2 regions of the Mitsuaria sp. MSU3D genome follow, and region 2 is predicted to be linked to the other one. Evidence: predicted binding sites of a transcription regulator. Region 2 holds the regulator's gene; the other holds the start of a gene.
What was found. Region 2 encodes FliA, which starts transcription of late flagellar genes. Its sites were predicted from a motif close to CTAAAGTTTNNNNNNNNNNNGCCGNTA; they were not measured.
Positions count from the first base shown of each region.

Region 1: a site for FliA is predicted at 2,000-2,026, ahead of AC1VNM_RS08690 (FlxA-like family protein). Genes of this name have one in related genera too.

Region 1 covers NZ_CP200314.1:1,992,235-1,995,633, reverse strand. Annotated here, with positions in the region: gene AC1VNM_RS08700 (alpha/beta hydrolase) at 22-951, opposite strand; gene AC1VNM_RS08695 (response regulator) at 1,083-1,517, opposite strand; gene AC1VNM_RS08690 (FlxA-like family protein) at 1,558-1,974, opposite strand; gene AC1VNM_RS08685 (inositol monophosphatase family protein) at 2,118-2,912, shown strand; gene AC1VNM_RS08680 (MFS transporter) at 3,105-3,399, shown strand, end outside.
Region 2 covers NZ_CP200314.1:3,405,985-3,409,383, reverse strand. Annotated here, with positions in the region: gene flhF (flagellar biosynthesis GTPase FlhF) at 1-562, shown strand, start outside; gene AC1VNM_RS14820 (MinD/ParA family ATP-binding protein) at 882-1,703, shown strand; gene AC1VNM_RS14815 (RNA polymerase sigma factor FliA) at 1,725-2,438, shown strand; gene AC1VNM_RS14810 (methyl-accepting chemotaxis protein) at 2,692-3,399, shown strand, end outside.

The DNA of each region.
Region 1 (3,399 bases), 1.4 Mb from region 2:
GTGGCGAGGATGGTAATCGCGTCAACCCTCGTACGGCCCTTTCCCGGGCAGCGCCCACAGCAGGCCGAGCGTCGCGCCGGCCGGCGCGACGGTGAGATGGTCCTCGCCGGCCAGAACGCGGCTCTCGATGCGCAGCGACTTGTAGCGGCGCCTGCGCAGCTGTGTCTCGAACCGGCGCACGTCGGCGACGAGGTCGCTCTCCTTGTTGAAGCGCGGTCCCGGCGCGACGGCCTCGTAGGCGCCGACGTACTGGAAGACACGGGCCGCCAGGTCGGTGTGCTGCTTCGCGTAGGCCGCTTCCTGCTCGAACACCAGGTGACGATCGAACCAGAACGACGGACTGCCGAGGATGTAGTGGCTGAACAGCGCCGGCCTGGCGAACAGGACCTGCGCCGCGAACAACGCGCCGTAGGAATGCCCGAGCAGCACGCGGCGGGCCGGGTCGAGCTGGTAGCGCGCGGAGATCGCCGGTACTGCGATGTCGGCCAGGTACTTGAGATAGGCCGCCCCTTCGCCGTAGCGCGGGGCGCCATAGCGATCGGCGGGCCGCCCGGGCCGCGTCCGGGGATCGCTCGGGGTGTAGTCGCGCGAGCGCATCTCCACGGCGGATTCATCCGCGGGCCCCGCCAACCCGACGACAGCGAAATCGGCCAGGTTGCGACCCTGTTGACCCACGCGGTTGCGGAGCGCCCGCACGAGCGGGAAGGCATAGGGCGCATCGGTCACGAACACGGCCGGTCGGGGACCGGTGTTTGGAGGCGCATTCGGCGACAGGTCGATCCAGACCTCGTAGCGGCGGCCGGTGGCCGGATCGGGCAGCGGATGGACGAAGGTGCCGGGCAGGGCGTAAGGCCCGGTGGCATCCGGCAGCGCGGGCGCGGCGATGGACCGGGTGGTCGGCATCAGCAGCGAACCCAGCGCCGCGGCGAGGACTTGCCTGCGGTCGGTCATGCGAGGGAGCGGGAGCAACGAAGGGTCGCGAGTGTCTCGCGGCGTGGCGGCGGGGCACTCCCTGGAAGCCGTTACGTGCGTTACGTGCGTCGGATCCCCGTCAGGTGCGCGCGCCAGGCCCCGCGCGTGCCTCAGTCGACCAGGATGTTCCGGTTCTTCAGCGTCAGGTGGATCTTGTCGCCGACCGTGTCCTTGTTGAAAGGCTTGACGATGTAGCCGGTCGCGCCGAGCTGGGCGGCGCGGATGATGTCTTCCTTGCGGCCCTCGGCGGTGACCAGCAGCACCGGCACCTTGCGCAGCGGATCGGACTCCGGTTTGGCGCGCAGGGCCTCGAGGAGCTGGAAGCCGTTCATCACCGGCATGTTCACGTCGCTGAGGACGAAGTGGACCGGTTCGCCCGACTCGGCACAGAGTTCGAGCTGGCGCAGCGCGGCCTTGCCGTCCTCGGCCTCGAGGATCTTCTTGAAGCCCAGCTCGCGGAGCAGCCCGGAGATGATGCGGCGCATGGTCGAGAAATCGTCGACCACCAGGAAACAGAACTCTTCGCGTTTGATCGTCGTGACCATGTGGAACCCCTTCAGGGGTGGAATCCTAGCGTGAGGAGGCTCAGGCGTATTCGTCGAGGAAGGCGCCCAGCGACGCGTGAGCGGGAGAGCGCCTCGCGCCGGCCTCATCAGCGTCCCGATCGTGGTCCCGGTCCTGAGCCTGCGTCGAGGCCTGGGGCGCGGCGCTCTGGCCGGATCGCTCCGCTGCCTTCGCTTGCGCGGCCTCCGCCGCCTGTTTCTGGATCTGGGCGATCTGGTCCATCACCATCTGCATCTGGGTTTGCAGGAGCTTCTGGCGTTTTTCCTTCGCCTGGGCGTCCATCGTCGAGTCCGAGGCGAGATCCTTCATCTGCTTCTGCAACTGCTTGAGTTGCGATTGCAGACGTGCGATCTGCGCGTCGGGGCCGGTGCCGGAGGCCGCGGAGGAGGTCCCCGTCGAGGTCGATGCCGAGGAGGCGGAGGGGATGGCGACGTGCATGATGGATTCCCGGGCGATGCTCCGATATCGGCCCCCGGGGCCGGGTCTTGAGGGGGCCCGGGGCGACCGCGTGCGTGCAGCGGCTGCCCGGACCCGCGCCGAGGCTCACGCCGGGGTCATGGCACTGCGGGTAGCATCCCCGGATGACCTCGACAACGCCTGACCCCGTCGCCGCACTGCTGCGCCACGCCGCCGCCACCTGGATCGCGCCGCGTTTCCGTCATCTGGCGGACGAGGAGGTGATGGAGAAAGCCCCCGGCGAGTGGGTCACGACCGTCGATCGTGATGTCGAGGCCTTCCTCACCCCCGAACTGCGTGCGCTGGTGCCCGGCTCGCGCGTCGTCGGCGAAGAGCAATGCGCGGAGACGCCGGAGCTGCTCGACCAGCTCGACGAGGGCGCCGTGTGGCTGGTCGATCCGCTGGACGGGACCTTCAACTTCATCTCGGGGCGCGAACCGCTGTCGTCGATGGTGGCGCTGCTGGAAGACGGCGTGACCGTCGGGGCCTGGATGCTGGATCCGATCTCGGGCGTGCTGCATCACGCCCGGCGCGGGCAGGGCGCCTGGCGGGAGACGGAACGGCTGCACACGGCGCCGGGCTCCGGGCTGAAGCGGGCCGTCGTCAAGACGCGCTTCCTTCCGCAGGAACACCAGGACCGCGTCGCGACCTGGCAGGGCGTCGAGATCCTGCCCGGACTCAACTGCGCCGGCGCGGAGTACCCCGCACTCGCCGAAGGCGCCTTCGACGCGACGCTGTATTGGCGCAAGCTCGCCTGGGACCATGCGCCAGGCACGCTCTTCATCACGGAAGCCGGCGGTTTTGCGGCGCGGCTGGACGGCACGCCCTATCGCGCTGGCGACCGGCAGCCGGGGTTGCTCGTGGCTCGCAGCCCCGACGTGTGGGAAGAGGCTGCGGCAGCTTGGAAGAAGACGTCGTGAGGCCGGGCGCGGGCGCTCCAGGGGGCATGGGGGATCCCTCCAGGACCCCCAAGCACCCTTCCGGCCCCAGTCGCGCTCGTTGACTTCGGTCTTGCTGGCATGCGCTGACTGAGGGTCGCGGCGTTTCCGCCGATTGGGGCGGTCAGGAGCGGCGGCTCCGGTTTGGAACGCCGATTGCCGCATCTGGCGTCGATGACAGCCTCCCTCGATATCGCACGCCGGCTTGACCGGCTGCCCTGGTCGCGCTGGCACTGGCGCGTGGTGCTCGCGCTGGGCGTGGCATGGGTGCTTGACGGGCTTGAAGTCACCCTGGTCGGCTCGGTCGGCGCCGTGCTGGAAAGACCTGACACCCTCGGCCTGAGCGCGGTCCAGGTCGGCTGGTCCGGATCGCTGTATCTCGCCGGGGCGATCGTCGGCGCACTGGTCTTCGGCCGGATGTCGGACCGGCTCGGCCGCAAGCGGCTGTTCCTCGCGACGCTCGCGATCT
Region 2 (3,399 bases):
CTATCGGGTCGGCGCCCACGAGCAACTGCGCGCCTACGGCCGCATCCTGGGCGTGCCGGTGCACACGGCGCATGACCGCGCCTCGCTGGAAGACCTGCTGGACCTGCTGTCGTCCAAGAAGATGGTGCTGATCGACACGGCCGGCACGGCCCAGCGCGACAGCCGGACCGCCGAGCTGCTGGAGATGCTGGCGCACAAGAGCATCAAGCGCATCCTGGTCGTCAACGCCGCTCAACAGGGCGAGACGATCGAGGACGTGGTCGGTGCCTGGCGCGGCGCGGAAGCGCAGGGCGTCATCCTGTCCAAGCTGGACGAAGCGGTGAAGCTGGCCCCGGCGCTGGACACCGTGATCCGTCACAAGCTGCGCGTCCTGGGCGTCACCAACGGCCAGCGCGTGCCGGAAGACTGGCATCGCCTGTCGTCGCAGGCCCTGGTGCAGCGCGCGCTGCGCAGCCACGGCCAGGCGGCCTGGCGCGTGGATGCTTCCGACGTCAACCTGATCTTCACCGCCGGCACGATGGCCGGATCGGCGGGCGCATCCTCGCCGATGGGGATGAACTGACCAAGGGCTGACCGCTCGGCCGGAGGGGCTTCCGGGGGACCGGAGTTGCCAAACCCGGTCACAAGTTCTAGAAAGGGGGAAGGGCTCGGGCCTTTCCCCCTTTTCCGTTGCGGCGGGGGACGACTCGAAGTCGTTGTGTGAGAGGTCCACGAGGTGAGGGTGCCAGGAGAGAAAAGCGGGGTGTTTCCCCCTTTCAATTCCCGGTCAAGGAGTGGCCCCCGGGGCGAAACTTCCGGTAACGGCTCCAGCAATGGCCGGTTCCTTTCGAGAGGGACATGGTGGCTGGAGCGGAAACACGCAAGAGACACAGAGCAGCCCAATGCGCGACTTCAGCAATGCTCCCAAGGACCAGGCCGACGGCCTGCGCCGTCTGTTCGCCACGGCGCGCGTGCGCGTGGTGCCGGTGGTGAGCAATCCGCATGTGGTGGGAAGCGGCGCGCTGCTGGAAGGCATGTGCGCGGCGTTCGGCGAACTCGGCCTGCACACGCTGGTCGTGGACGCGGGCGAGCAGGCCGCGGCGCCGTCGGACCTCGCGGCGGTGGACCTCGCGGCCTGCGTGGAGGCGCTGTCGGCGAAGGTGTCCTTCCTCACCGCGCGCGGACTGCCGCTGCGCTACATCAATGCCAACGGTTCGGCCGCCCAGTTCCTGGAAGCGGTGACCGACGCGGCGCCGTTCGCGGACGTCGTCCTGCTGCATGCCAGCGCCGCGGAACTGAGCCGCGTGCTGGTCTCGCGCGAAGTGCGTCCGGTGCTGCTGGCCGACACCGACGTGCAGAGCGTGACCTACGCCTACGCCGGCATGAAATGGCTGACGCAGCGCGCGGGCCTGATGGTCTACAGCCTGCTGCTGGCCTGCAACCCGCAGCTGCGCCTGGCGGAGCGGATCGCCCAGCAGCTCTCGAGCTGCGGCGACGGCTTCCTCGGCGCGGTGCTGCGCGAGTGGGCCTGCATGGATCCCCGCCAGCCGGTCTCCGCGCCCCTGACGCACGAGCTGCGTCACATGGCGCGCGAGCTGCTGCTGGCCTCGGTACCGGGTGCGGCGCTCGACAGCGCCGCTGATGCGATGCCGCTGCGTCCGCGGCCGATGTGGCAGCCCAAGGCTGGCCGCGCCCCGCAAGGCGTGACCCTCGCTGCGCATTGACGCCGGATTGGAGACGAGACGATGTACACCGCCAAGGGTCAACTCGACAACAACTCGCTGATCCGCCAGTACAGCCCGCTGGTGCGCCGTCTGGCGCATCAGATGATCGCGAAACTGCCGGCCAACGTTGAACTGGACGACCTGATCCAGGTCGGCCTGATCGGCCTGACGGACGCGCTGTCGCGCTTCGACACGGCGCAGGGCGTGCAGTTCGAGACCTTCGCGACGCAGCGCATCCGCGGCGCGATGCTCGATGAACTGCGCGGCAGCGACTGGATGAGCCGCGGCAACCGCCGCCAGCAGCGCTCGATCGAGAGCGCGGTGCACAAGCTCGAGCAGAAGCTCGGCCGCCCGCCGCAGGAGTCCGAGATCGCCGTCGAGATGGGCATCTCGCTGACCGAGTACCAGGAGATGCTGGGCAAGGTGCGCGGGACGCAGCTGGTCTATCTGGAGGACATCTCCGGGGACGACGACAGCGACGACTACCTCGATCGTCACGTCAGCGACGATTCGGCCGATCCGATGTCGATGCTGCGCGACCACCGCATGCGCGAGGCGCTGGTGGAGGCGATCAAGAACCTGCCGGAGCGCGAGGCCTACGTCATGTCCATGTACTACGAACATGACATGAACCTGAAAGAGATCGCCGCGGTGCTGAAGGTGACTGAATCGCGGGTGTGCCAGCTGCACAGTCAAGCGATTGCCCGATTGCGCGTGAAGCTGCGCGACTGGTAAAACGAGCCGCACAGCGGCCGCAGTTCTTGTGGTCCATAAACCATGAGGGGAGCGACCGATGTGGGACTCATGGCGCAGGCGCGCCGGGAAGGTGGCGCCAGATGCGTCGGTGGGGGGAGCCGACATCGGCTTTCATGAGCCGGCGATGCAAGGGAACACGGCGAAGGTCGTCCGGGAGCTCTCCTCCGGCGTTTCCAAACTGGGCCGTGACGCGGCCGAAGTCCGCGGGTTGCTGGAGGACACGCAGAAGGTCGTGACCTCGCAGGCGCAGGCGATGCAGGCGCTGGGCTCGGAGCTGCAGCAGGTCCGGCATGCGCAGGACGGCATCAATCAAAGCACGAACCAGACGCGCGAGGCGGTGGAGCGCGCGCGCACGGCCTTGTCGGGCGTGGGCGACGAGGTGGGCGGGATCGTGGCGACGCTGCGGCAGGTGTCCGGGGCGGCGTCCGAGATCACGAAGATCGCGTTGCAGACGCGGCTGGTGGCGTTCAACGCATCGGTGGAAGCCAAGCGCGCCGGCGAAGCGGGCCGCGGCTTCGGCGTGGTGGCGGATGCGGTGAAGGACCTGGCGGCGCAGGTGGAGGCGTCGTCGAAGGCCATCATGGGCACGGTGGGGACGCTGGATGCGCGGATCGGGACCTTCAGCCGGGAGTTGAGGGCGGACGGCTCGGGAGGAGCCGGCGAGAGCAAGATCCTGCAGGCGTTCGCGGATGTGGAGGTCGATGTCGACCTCATCGCGAAGTCGGCGCAGGAGAGCCAGGCGACGACGCATCAGTTGGCGGAGCGTTCGGGAGAGCTCGGGGTGGAGATCCAGCAGGCGATGCGCAAGCTGGAGTCGGCGTTCGCGTGCAGCGACCGGTTCCTGCGGCTGTCCGAGCAGATGATCGAGCAGATCGCGTCGAGCGGCATCGAGGTCGAGGACTCGCCGTACATCCAGGCGGTGCAGAGCGCGTCGGCGGAG